2 linked regions of the Solitalea canadensis DSM 3403 genome follow. The protein of the gene in region 1 interacts with the protein of each later gene in a pairwise test. Links are inferred from orthologs where the notes say so. Each region holds a gene or a part of one and is shown on either strand. Other genes may lie near its edges.

The links. Proteins that work in one complex are often made in the same cells at the same time.
Region 2: the proteins of priA (region 1) and SOLCA_RS17230 interact in binary tests that used the Escherichia coli proteins (3 or more experiments, as listed by UniProt). The link is inferred for Solitalea canadensis DSM 3403 from one-to-one orthologs.

The regions. Positions count from the first base shown.
Region 1 is NC_017770.1:3,063,980-3,069,391, reverse strand. Bases 1,289-4,358 are described here. They hold priA (replication restart helicase PriA), read right to left. Parts: upstream 4,031-4,358; coding sequence 1,547-4,030; downstream 1,289-1,546. Other genes in these bases: SOLCA_RS12630 (DUF423 domain-containing protein), read right to left, coding at 4,136-4,358; SOLCA_RS12640 (hypothetical protein), read left to right, coding at 1,289-1,550. In the rest of the region: SsrA-binding protein SmpB, read left to right, coding at 1-4; SOLCA_RS12645 (protein-L-isoaspartate(D-aspartate) O-methyltransferase), read right to left, coding at 84-728; more of SOLCA_RS12640, read left to right, coding at 864-1,288; more of SOLCA_RS12630, read right to left, coding at 4,359-4,528; SOLCA_RS12625 (DUF3352 domain-containing protein), read left to right, coding at 4,739-5,412.
Region 2 is NC_017770.1:4,145,364-4,149,326, reverse strand. What follows is about bases 1,172-3,963. They hold SOLCA_RS17230 (single-stranded DNA-binding protein), read left to right. Parts: upstream 1,172-2,223; coding sequence 2,224-2,703; downstream 2,704-3,963. Other genes in these bases: SOLCA_RS17225 (DUF937 domain-containing protein), read left to right, coding at 2,861-3,963; mutY (A/G-specific adenine glycosylase), read left to right, coding at 1,172-2,181. Outside these bases: SOLCA_RS17245 (tetratricopeptide repeat protein), read right to left, coding at 1-697; SOLCA_RS17240 (HU family DNA-binding protein), read right to left, coding at 714-1,076; more of mutY, read left to right, coding at 1,138-1,171. UniProt on the Escherichia coli protein: Plays an important role in DNA replication, recombination and repair. Binds to ssDNA and to an array of partner proteins to recruit them to their sites of action during DNA metabolism. Acts as a sliding platform that migrates on DNA via reptation.

The DNA of each region.
Region 1 (5,412 bases):
TTAGGTTAGCTATTAGCTTTTAGTCGTTAGCCTTTAGCCATTAGAAACTTCTAACAGCTAACAGCTAATAGCCAGTAGCTAAACTACCAGGCTTTATCCCCAATCAGAGGAACGAACCTGAACTGAGCGAATTCTACCTTTTCGTATTCTTTTTCAGACACCCGCAATACGGTTGTCATGGTTTGTACTTTTTCATCACCAACAGGTATAACTAAAATCCCACCAATGGCCAGTTGTTTTAACAGCGTGTCCGGAATGCTTGGAGCACCGGCTGTTACTAGTATTTTATTAAATGGAGCCTCTTCAGGAATACCGTTAGAACCATCACCCAAGTAAAAGTTTGCAGTGTAGCCAAGAGTAGGCAGAAACTTTAATGTCTTATCAAATAATTCTTTTTGTCGTTCTATTGTATACACTTTAGCACCAAGTTCCACTAAAATGGACGTTTGGTAGCCAGAGCCTGTTCCGATCTCGAGTACTTTTTCACCTTTTTGTATGTGTAAAAGCTCGGTTTGGTAGGCCACGGTGTATGGTTGAGAAATCGTTTGCCCCGCGTCGATTTGCAGAGCTTTATCTGCATAAGCAACTTCAGCAGCATATTTTTCAACAAAAAAATGGCGCGGTATTTTTTCAATTGCCTTTAGAACAGCCTCATCCTTAATGCCCTTCTCTTTAAGTTGCTTTACTAAAACCTTTCTTAATCCTTTATGTTTATACGAATCGAGCATTAATTTTAAATTATAGTTATTAAATGTCAAAAATACAATAAAATTGGCTCAATATTTGATAAGGGCGTCGAATAATTATGCATATTTGTTCAATTATCTAAATAAAAGCTAAATCAAAAATTACTCCCCAAAAAAATGAAACTAAAGTTTCCCTTATTAATTTTCTTTTCAGTGTTGTTTGCCAATACCCTGAAAGCACAAAACATTTCTCCGTACAGGTTCAGTCTTGGAGCCAAAATTTTGAGTTACAATGAACAAATGGCTGTACCTAATTCTGATTTCAACAACAATGATTATCAGTTAAATAGCGTAACCGGAATTATATTCAAGGTACGAAATAACATGTACTCTTTTCGCGGCGGAGTAGATTATCTTAAGCAAAAAGACAATAATTCCGCACCTGATTGTCCGACTTGTCCCGGCTATACAGGAGCTAATGAGCAACTGAAAGTAGGCGTTGGTTTTGAACGAGAATTCTTTTATTACAACGTAAGACCTGTAATCGGACTTGACGTTTTTTATTTCAGGTCAGAGTATAATGGGAAAATTGTTCCGCCATCAGGTGTGCTGAGTTCTGTGGAAAATATTCGCAATGGAGCTGGATTTACTCCATTCATTGGTGTAAAAATTTATCCTATGGATAGAATTACCATTTCTGCAACGGCTAACTTTAATGGGATTTGGTTCCATGAAAAGATTCAGAATACTTTAGGTGCAACAATGATTAAAACATCTGTACCGGCTACTACCAGGTATGAAACCTATTTTAACCCATTGGGTGGTTTAACCCTGTTGTACAATTTCGGTTCACTCGAAGATTAATAAGGATCTACATCAATTTTGATCAGGCTGTTACGATTCTCTTTTTGTGTATAAAAGTGATCGATAGCGGCCTGAACAACTTGCTTTACCTTCCCAATTGAGACATTTTCCTTCTCAATTTTGATCATAATTGTTTTGATATAATAGTTTCGTATCCGAGATATTAGTGGTATTTCCGGACCCAATATTCGTTTTCCTAACTGATTTCTTAACTCTTTGGCTAAAAACTCGGCAGATTGGTTTGCCAGGTTTTGGTCTTTATTTTTAATATCAATTTGTATAAGCCGATAGAATGGAGGATAATGAAACCCACTCCGTTCTGCTAACTCCGCTTTAAAGAAAGGTTCATATTTATTGTACATAACCCATTCAATAACTTTATGAGTAGGTTGGTTGCTTTGTATGATTACCTTGCCTCTGCTGCTTCTTCTGCCTGCCCGGCCACTCACTTGTGTCATTAACTGAAAGCTGCGCTCAAAAGCTCTGAAATCAGGGAAATTCAGCATTGCATCAGCATTCAGCACACCGATTAAACTTACATTTTCAAAATCAAGTCCTTTGGTAACCATCTGGGTACCTACCAGGATATCAATCTTTCGGTCTTCAAAATCGTTGATCAGATGCTGATACCCGTATTTGCTGCGGGTTGAATCCAAATCCATTCGCGCAATTCTAGCTGTTGGAAGGATTATTGCCAGTTCATCTTCGATCTTTTCCGTTCCAAAACCTTTTTGTTCTACTTGGGTACTACCACATGCCGGGCAACGATAAAACAACTCGTCTTTAAAGCCACAATAATGACAATGCAATTTATTATCATGTTTATGGTATGTTAAGCTAATGTCGCAATTGATGCATTTGGGAGTGAATCCACAAGTGCCACACATTAGCATAGGAGCGTAGCCACGGCGGTTTTGAAATAAGATTACCTGTTCCTTTTTATTAAGTGCTAATTCAATTTCATTGAACAACAAGCTCGAAAAATGAGATTTCATGCTTTTTTGCTTGCGTTCTTGCTGTAAATCGGCTACTTGTATTTCTGGTAATTGAACTCCGCCAAAACGCTCTGTCAACGTAACCAGTTTATAACGATTGCTGGTTGCATTATAATAACTTTCAATAGAAGGTGTTGCAGATCCTAAAATAATGGAAGCTTTATGCAAATGGGAGAGATACAAAGCCGTGTCTCGTGCATTATAGCGAGGTGCCGGATCAAATTGTTTAAAGGAAGTTTCGTGCTCTTCATCAACAATGATTAGCCCTAAATCTGCAAAGGGCAGAAAAACAGAAGATCGTGCGCCTAAAATTATTTTGTATTGATTTTTAAGCGTTTTTTGCCACACTTCAGCCCGTTCATTGTCATTGTATTTTGAATGATAAATTCCTACGTTATCACCAAAATGTGCTTGCAAACGCTGAATCATTTGAGCCGTAAGGGCAATTTCAGGTAATAAGTATAAAGCCTGCTTGTGTTCTTTTAGACAAGCTTCAATGAGTTTTATATAAATCTGCGTTTTCCCGGAGGCTGTAACTCCGTGAAGAAGAACCGGAAGATTAGCCTCAAATCCGTCCTTAATTTCATCCAACGATTTTTCTTGTGCAGCAGAAAGACTAAAGTTTTTTATTAGTTCAATTTCAGGTTGTGAAAAGCGACTGATTTCTTTTTTTTCGGTTCTGAAAATGTCCTTTTCTACCAAAGCATTAAAAATGGCATTAGAAGCACCGCTTTCTTCCAGTAACTCTTTTTTTGTTAGTGCCGGTCGGAGCTTCGAAAGGTGTAGGTAAACCATTAAAAGATCCACCTGCTTTGGGGCCCTTTCTAATATGCTAAAAAGCTCTTTTAATTGATCAGGATTATTATAAACCTTGTGTAGTTTAACAAATGTTTCGAGCTTGGGTTTATAACGGTCATTTAGTTCTTCCGAAATTAAAACGATTCTTTTTTCATTTAATGATTTAATTACTGGCATTACGGTTTTCTGACCCAATACCTTCATAATATCACTAATACTGAGGTCTTCTTTTAGTTCCAATGCATCTACAACCAAAAACTCTTTATCATTCAATAAGCTTTTATCAAACTCGTGTTCACGATTCAAGGTGATTTTAGTCTCACTGGCAAGTTTCATGGCTGCTGGTAATGCAGCATTCATCACTTCTCCAATGTAGCACATGTAATAGGATGAAATCCATTGCCATAATCTTAACTGATTCTCCGTTACCAGTGGCACATCATCTAATACAGAAATAATATACTTTGCCTCGTATAGGGTTGGAGCTTCAGTTGTAATCTGATAAACTAATGCAGTGTATACTTTATTCTTTCCAAATTGCACGATTACCCGTTGCCCAACCCTGATAGTTTGATTGAGTTCAAATGGAATGCGATAAGTATAGTTTCTGGAAATTGCTAAGGGCAGCACAACCTCTGCGAACAGTGTTACTCTGTCGTTATAATCACCAGAATGAAGTTTAAGCATAGTTTATCAATTAGCAATTGTTGATGCCAGTAAACAGGTAATAAGGTATAAGTTTTTGAACCGGTTCAGAAATTAATAAAAAAAAACTTAAAGGGCATTTTATTATTAAAAACGTTCTCTAAGCGCTCCAATAAATACAGATAACCATCCAATTATAAAAGCTACACCACCAAAAGGAGTGATGATTCCTAACCAGGTTGCGTTATGAAATCCGATAACTTCGCGTGTTGCCAATAAATATAATGAACCGGAAAATAAGATAATACCCGCAAGGAAGAACCATACGGCTCTTAAAAAAGATTTCTTTACAGATAGCTTTGGATAAAAAGCTAAAACTAATAATACGATAGTATGGTAAAATTGATATTGAACGCCTTTTTCCCAAATAGAAAGCTGATAGTCATTAAGCAAAGGTTTTAAACCATGTGCTCCGAAAGCACCCAAAGCTACGGCCAAAGCACCGCAAATGGATGCTATCATTAATACTTGTTTTTGCATTTAACGGAAGTTTAATCTTATAACGAAATAAGCATCTAAATTAACAACTGTTTACAACAATTAAACGAAACAAAAGAGTAAAATTATATTTTTGTTAAAGCGCCTACACTCTTAAAACTGTTTTAAAAACTCTTTTGAGCTGTAAGTTTCTAATAGTAAGCATCAATCAGATCGTTTCTCTAAAAATGAGAACATTATAAATATTGTTAAATGAACAAATTCCTGGCGGCAGTGGTGGTGTTGGTTGCAGCAGTAGCCACGGTTGTTTTCTTTTATTTTAAAAGCTTAAATAGTAGCAGATACCAGTCTCAGCCATTTAAAGCAGTTCCTGCATCAGCTGCAGTTGTTATTGATCTCAGAAACTCCGAAGAATTTTTATCACTATTTCAGAAAAATAGAATGCTGGATGATTTATTCAGTTCCGAATTAATAGCTGATATTAAATCGTTGAATAGTTCGTTTTTGCAGCATGCAGATTTGCGAAATGTACTAAAAGACGAAAGAATCTTAACCTCCGTTCATATCAATAGCCAACAATCACCATCCCTTTTATTCATCATTCCTCTTAAAAACACTGACCGTCTTAATCGGTTTTTTAATAATTTGAAAGGGGAGGATAATACCCTGAAATACAGACTTACTAAAATTGAAGATGCAGAGGTTTATACAGTTGGGCTGGGCAATAATCATAAAGCGTTTTCATTTACTTCCTACAAAGGTTTGTTACTTGGAAGTTTTGATGTAGAACTTTTGAAAAATAGCATTAATGTGCAACACAGTTCAACAGATATTTCTGTAGGTTCTTTAATTAAAGTTGAAAATGTGGAGTCTACCGCTATAAAAGCAACTTTATATATCAATTATAAACAACTTGGGATACTAAC
Region 2 (3,963 bases), 1.1 Mb from region 1 along the record:
GGTAAAAATAAGCATCAGCGCTTGGTGACTTTTTCAATACTGTTAAAAAGCGTTTTTCAGCTTTATCGTATTGTCCTGTTTTCATAGAGAACAAACCTAAATTCATGTTTGCTTTCAGATTTTCAGGATCTTTCTCAACGACCTCTCTAAGCAAGGTAATGCCCTGCATAGGGTTTTGAGTTGTTTCAACATAACAAATACCTAAACCGGTTTTAGCGTCAAGGCTTTCAGGATCTAAAGCTAAAGCTTTCTGATAAGAATCAATTGCTTTTTCAGCAACAAAACTTACTTCAGTACTATCACTCACCGTGGCAATTCCTGTTTGTAATTTGTCGCCTGCATTTAACCAATTTTGAAGATTTGGGTCTTGCTGGGCAATCTGGTACATGTATAAGCCACTTACGTGGTTAACATGCATAGATTCCCATTGTTTTGCAAGAGCCTTTTGAGCTTCAATGTTTTTCGGGTCTTTGGCTAATTGTCCTTCTAATCCCTCAATTTGTTTAACAGCTCCGGCCGATAGTTGCTTCTTAGCTGATTTTGAAATGCTTTCTGTTGAAACACCTGAAGCTGATTGCTCAGAATCAGGTTTCTTGCCCTCTTTAGGGTTTACCAGCCCTTTGATGTCGAGTGAATAGAGTGCACCAATTAGTACAACTACTGAAAGAATGATTATTATTTGTTTTCTCGACAACATAAAAAGGGATTAAGAATTACATTTCAATTTTTTCTTCAGCAGCAGCAGCCATTTTAGCTTTAGCAGCGCTGTTTTTTACCTTTTCTACAAACACTTTTGCAGGCTTAAAGCTTGGGATAAAATGTTCAGGAATGATAATGGCAGTGTTTTTTGAAATGTTACGGGCGGTTTTTTCAGCTCTCTTTTTGATAACGAAGCTACCAAATCCGCGAACATATACGTTCTCACCCTCGATCATTGCGTTTTTGATCACCTTGAAAAATGCTTCAACGGTCTCAGATACGTCAACTTTTTCAATTCCAGTTTTTTGTGCAATTTCTGCAATTACCTCAGCTTTAGTCATCTTTTTTCTTTTTAAATTCCTAACGTCTTCATTAATTTGGGGTTGCAAAGTTATGTGTTTAAACCGATTATAAAAATCAAAAAAATATTTTTTTACAGTGTTTGTTGAAGAAGTTACAAAGTGGTACAAAATTAATAAAAGGGATTTACCCTGGCGTGATACAAAAAATGCTTATATTATATGGCTTTCCGAAATTATATTGCAGCAAACCCGTGTTGAACAGGGACTTCCGTATTTTCATAAATTCCTTGAACGTTATAAATCCGTTACAGAATTTGCAGATGCAAGTGAGGATGAAATCCTAAAGCTTTGGCAAGGCTTAGGTTATTATTCCAGAGCCCGGAATATGCATGCAACGGCTAAAATTATAAAAAATGAGCATAATGGTGTTTTTCCTTGCAACTATGAAACGCTTTTGAAGTTAAAGGGAGTTGGGGAGTACACAGCGGCAGCTATTTCTTCGTTTTCTGCTAATGAAAAGCACGCTGTTGTAGACGGAAACGTTTACAGATTACTTTCCCGTTACTTTGGAATTGAAACGGCGATTGATTCTACCATAGGAAAAAAGGAGTTCAAAAAACTCGCATATGAGTTGTTAGAGCAAGCGGAGCCATTTCTCTATAACCAGGCGGTTATGGAGTTTGGAGCTATACAATGTAAGCCGTCATCTCCCAATTGTGCAAATTGTCCGTTGAGGTTAAATTGCTATGCCTATCAGCATGAAATGGTTGATAAACTGCCTGTCAAGGATAAGCGAACCAAGGTGAAAGAGCGTTTTTTTAATTACCTGGTGGTTAAAGATGGTACCAAGGTTTTATTAAATAAACGAATAGCAAAAGATATCTGGCAAAATATGTATGATTTTCCACTCATTGAGACAGCGGAAAGACTTACTGAAAGTGAGTTGATTCAATCGTCTCATTTTGAGAAATTTAAAAAAAATACAAAATTGTATATAAAATCTGTTTCTGATGAGAAAAAACATGTTTTATCGCATCAAATAATTTATGCCAGATTTTGGGAAATAAGAATGGAAAATACGCTTTTAGATGAGTTTAATGGCGTTTTTTGGGTAAACGAAGATGAAATAGATCAGTACGCGGTCCCAAAAATAGTTGATAATTACTTAAAAAAGTTTTAACTTATTCTGATAAATCTAAATTTACGTTAATACAATTTATCTATGTCTGGAATTAATAAAGTTATTCTGGTAGGTCATTTGGGCAAGGATCCCGAATTAAGACACCTGGAAGGAGGCGTAAAGGTTGCAAGTTTTCCTTTAGCAACTTCCGAAACATACACAAAGGATGGTAAAAAGGTTGAACAAACTGAATGGCACAATATTGTAATGTGGAGAGGTTTGGCCGACATTGCGGAAAAGTTCCTTGTAAAAGGTAAATTGGTTTACATTGAAGGAAAACTCCGCACCCGTTCATGGGAAGACAAAGAAGGCCATAAACGTTACCAAACAGAAATTGTTGCTGATAACTTTACAATGTTGGGACGTAAAAGTGATAACGAGCCAGGTGGCGCATCTCCGGGTAGTTATCAATCTTCAGGTTCTTATGAGTCGCCTGTTCACAATACAGGAAAAATGGATGAACATATTCCTGCAGCAATTTCAGCAAGCCAGGACTCAGCTGAAGATGATCTTCCTTTTTAGTTTTAAGTCAAAGACATCTATTTATCTATAGTCAAAGCAGATTTTTTAAAAAATCTGCTTTTTTGTTATAAGTTATTGATTATAAGTCAAATTAAAATCTTAAATTTAATAAAACCGAGAAAGTTAACATTCTATTTATAACCAAATATCTAAGTTTATGGCCAATATTATTGATACCCTAAAAGGGTTTGTAACGCCTGACCTTGTCTCTCAGGCTTCTTCTACATTAGGTGAATCATCAGGTAGTATAACAGGAGCTTTCGGTGCTGCATTTCCAAGTATTCTGGCAGGTTTACTTAATAAATCTTCTGATTCATCATCGATGAGTGGAATCTTTGATCTAATAAAAGGGTCAGCCGCATCAAGTAATATTCTTTCAAACCCTTCAGATCTGTTGTCTGGCCTGGGTACCAGTGGAACTGCAGGAGGTGGGTTGATTGATCAAGGTAAACGTTTACTTTTTTCATTATTTGGTGACAAAACTGCTGATTTGTCAACTCTTATAGGAGGAGCATCAGGGGTTAAAAGTTCTTCTGCTGCTTCAATATTGACTTTAGCTGCTCCTTTAATAATGAGTTTCCTTGGAAAAAAAGCGAGTGATGAGGGTTGGGGACTGAGCGGATTAACTAATTTTTTGTCGAGTCAGAAAGATAATATTGTAAGTGCAGCTCCTTCCGGATTAGGTAGCCTGTTAGGTTTGGGTAGCTTAACTAATCTTGGATCATCAATCAGTAGTGGAGTTCGGGATACCGTTAATACAGCCAAAACTGCCTACTCAACTCCTCCACCTACTGGAAGTTCCAATTGGCTACGTAATCTATTGTTAGCAGCTGTTGCCTTACTGGCAATATTCTTTTTGTGGAGAAGTTGTAATAAAAAACCGGATACAGCAACAGTTCCCACTGTTGATACCGTGGTCGATACTGCAGAGCAAATGGTAGATACAGCAGCTGCAAAAGTATCTGATGCTATGGCTAAGCTGGGTAATTTCTTTAAGAAAAAATTACCTAATGGCGTTGAATTGAATATTCCGGAGTTTGGAATTGAAAATAAACTGATTGCTTTTATTGAAGATAAAAGCAAGCCGGTAGATAAAACCACCTGGTTTTCTTTTGATCGTTTAACTTTTGAAACAGGTAGCGCTACGCTTAAACCAGAATCCCAAGAACAATTAAACAATATCGCAGAGATACTAAAAGCTTATTCGGCAGTTGAACTTAAAATTGGGGGCTATACAGACAACGTAGGCGATGCTAAGGC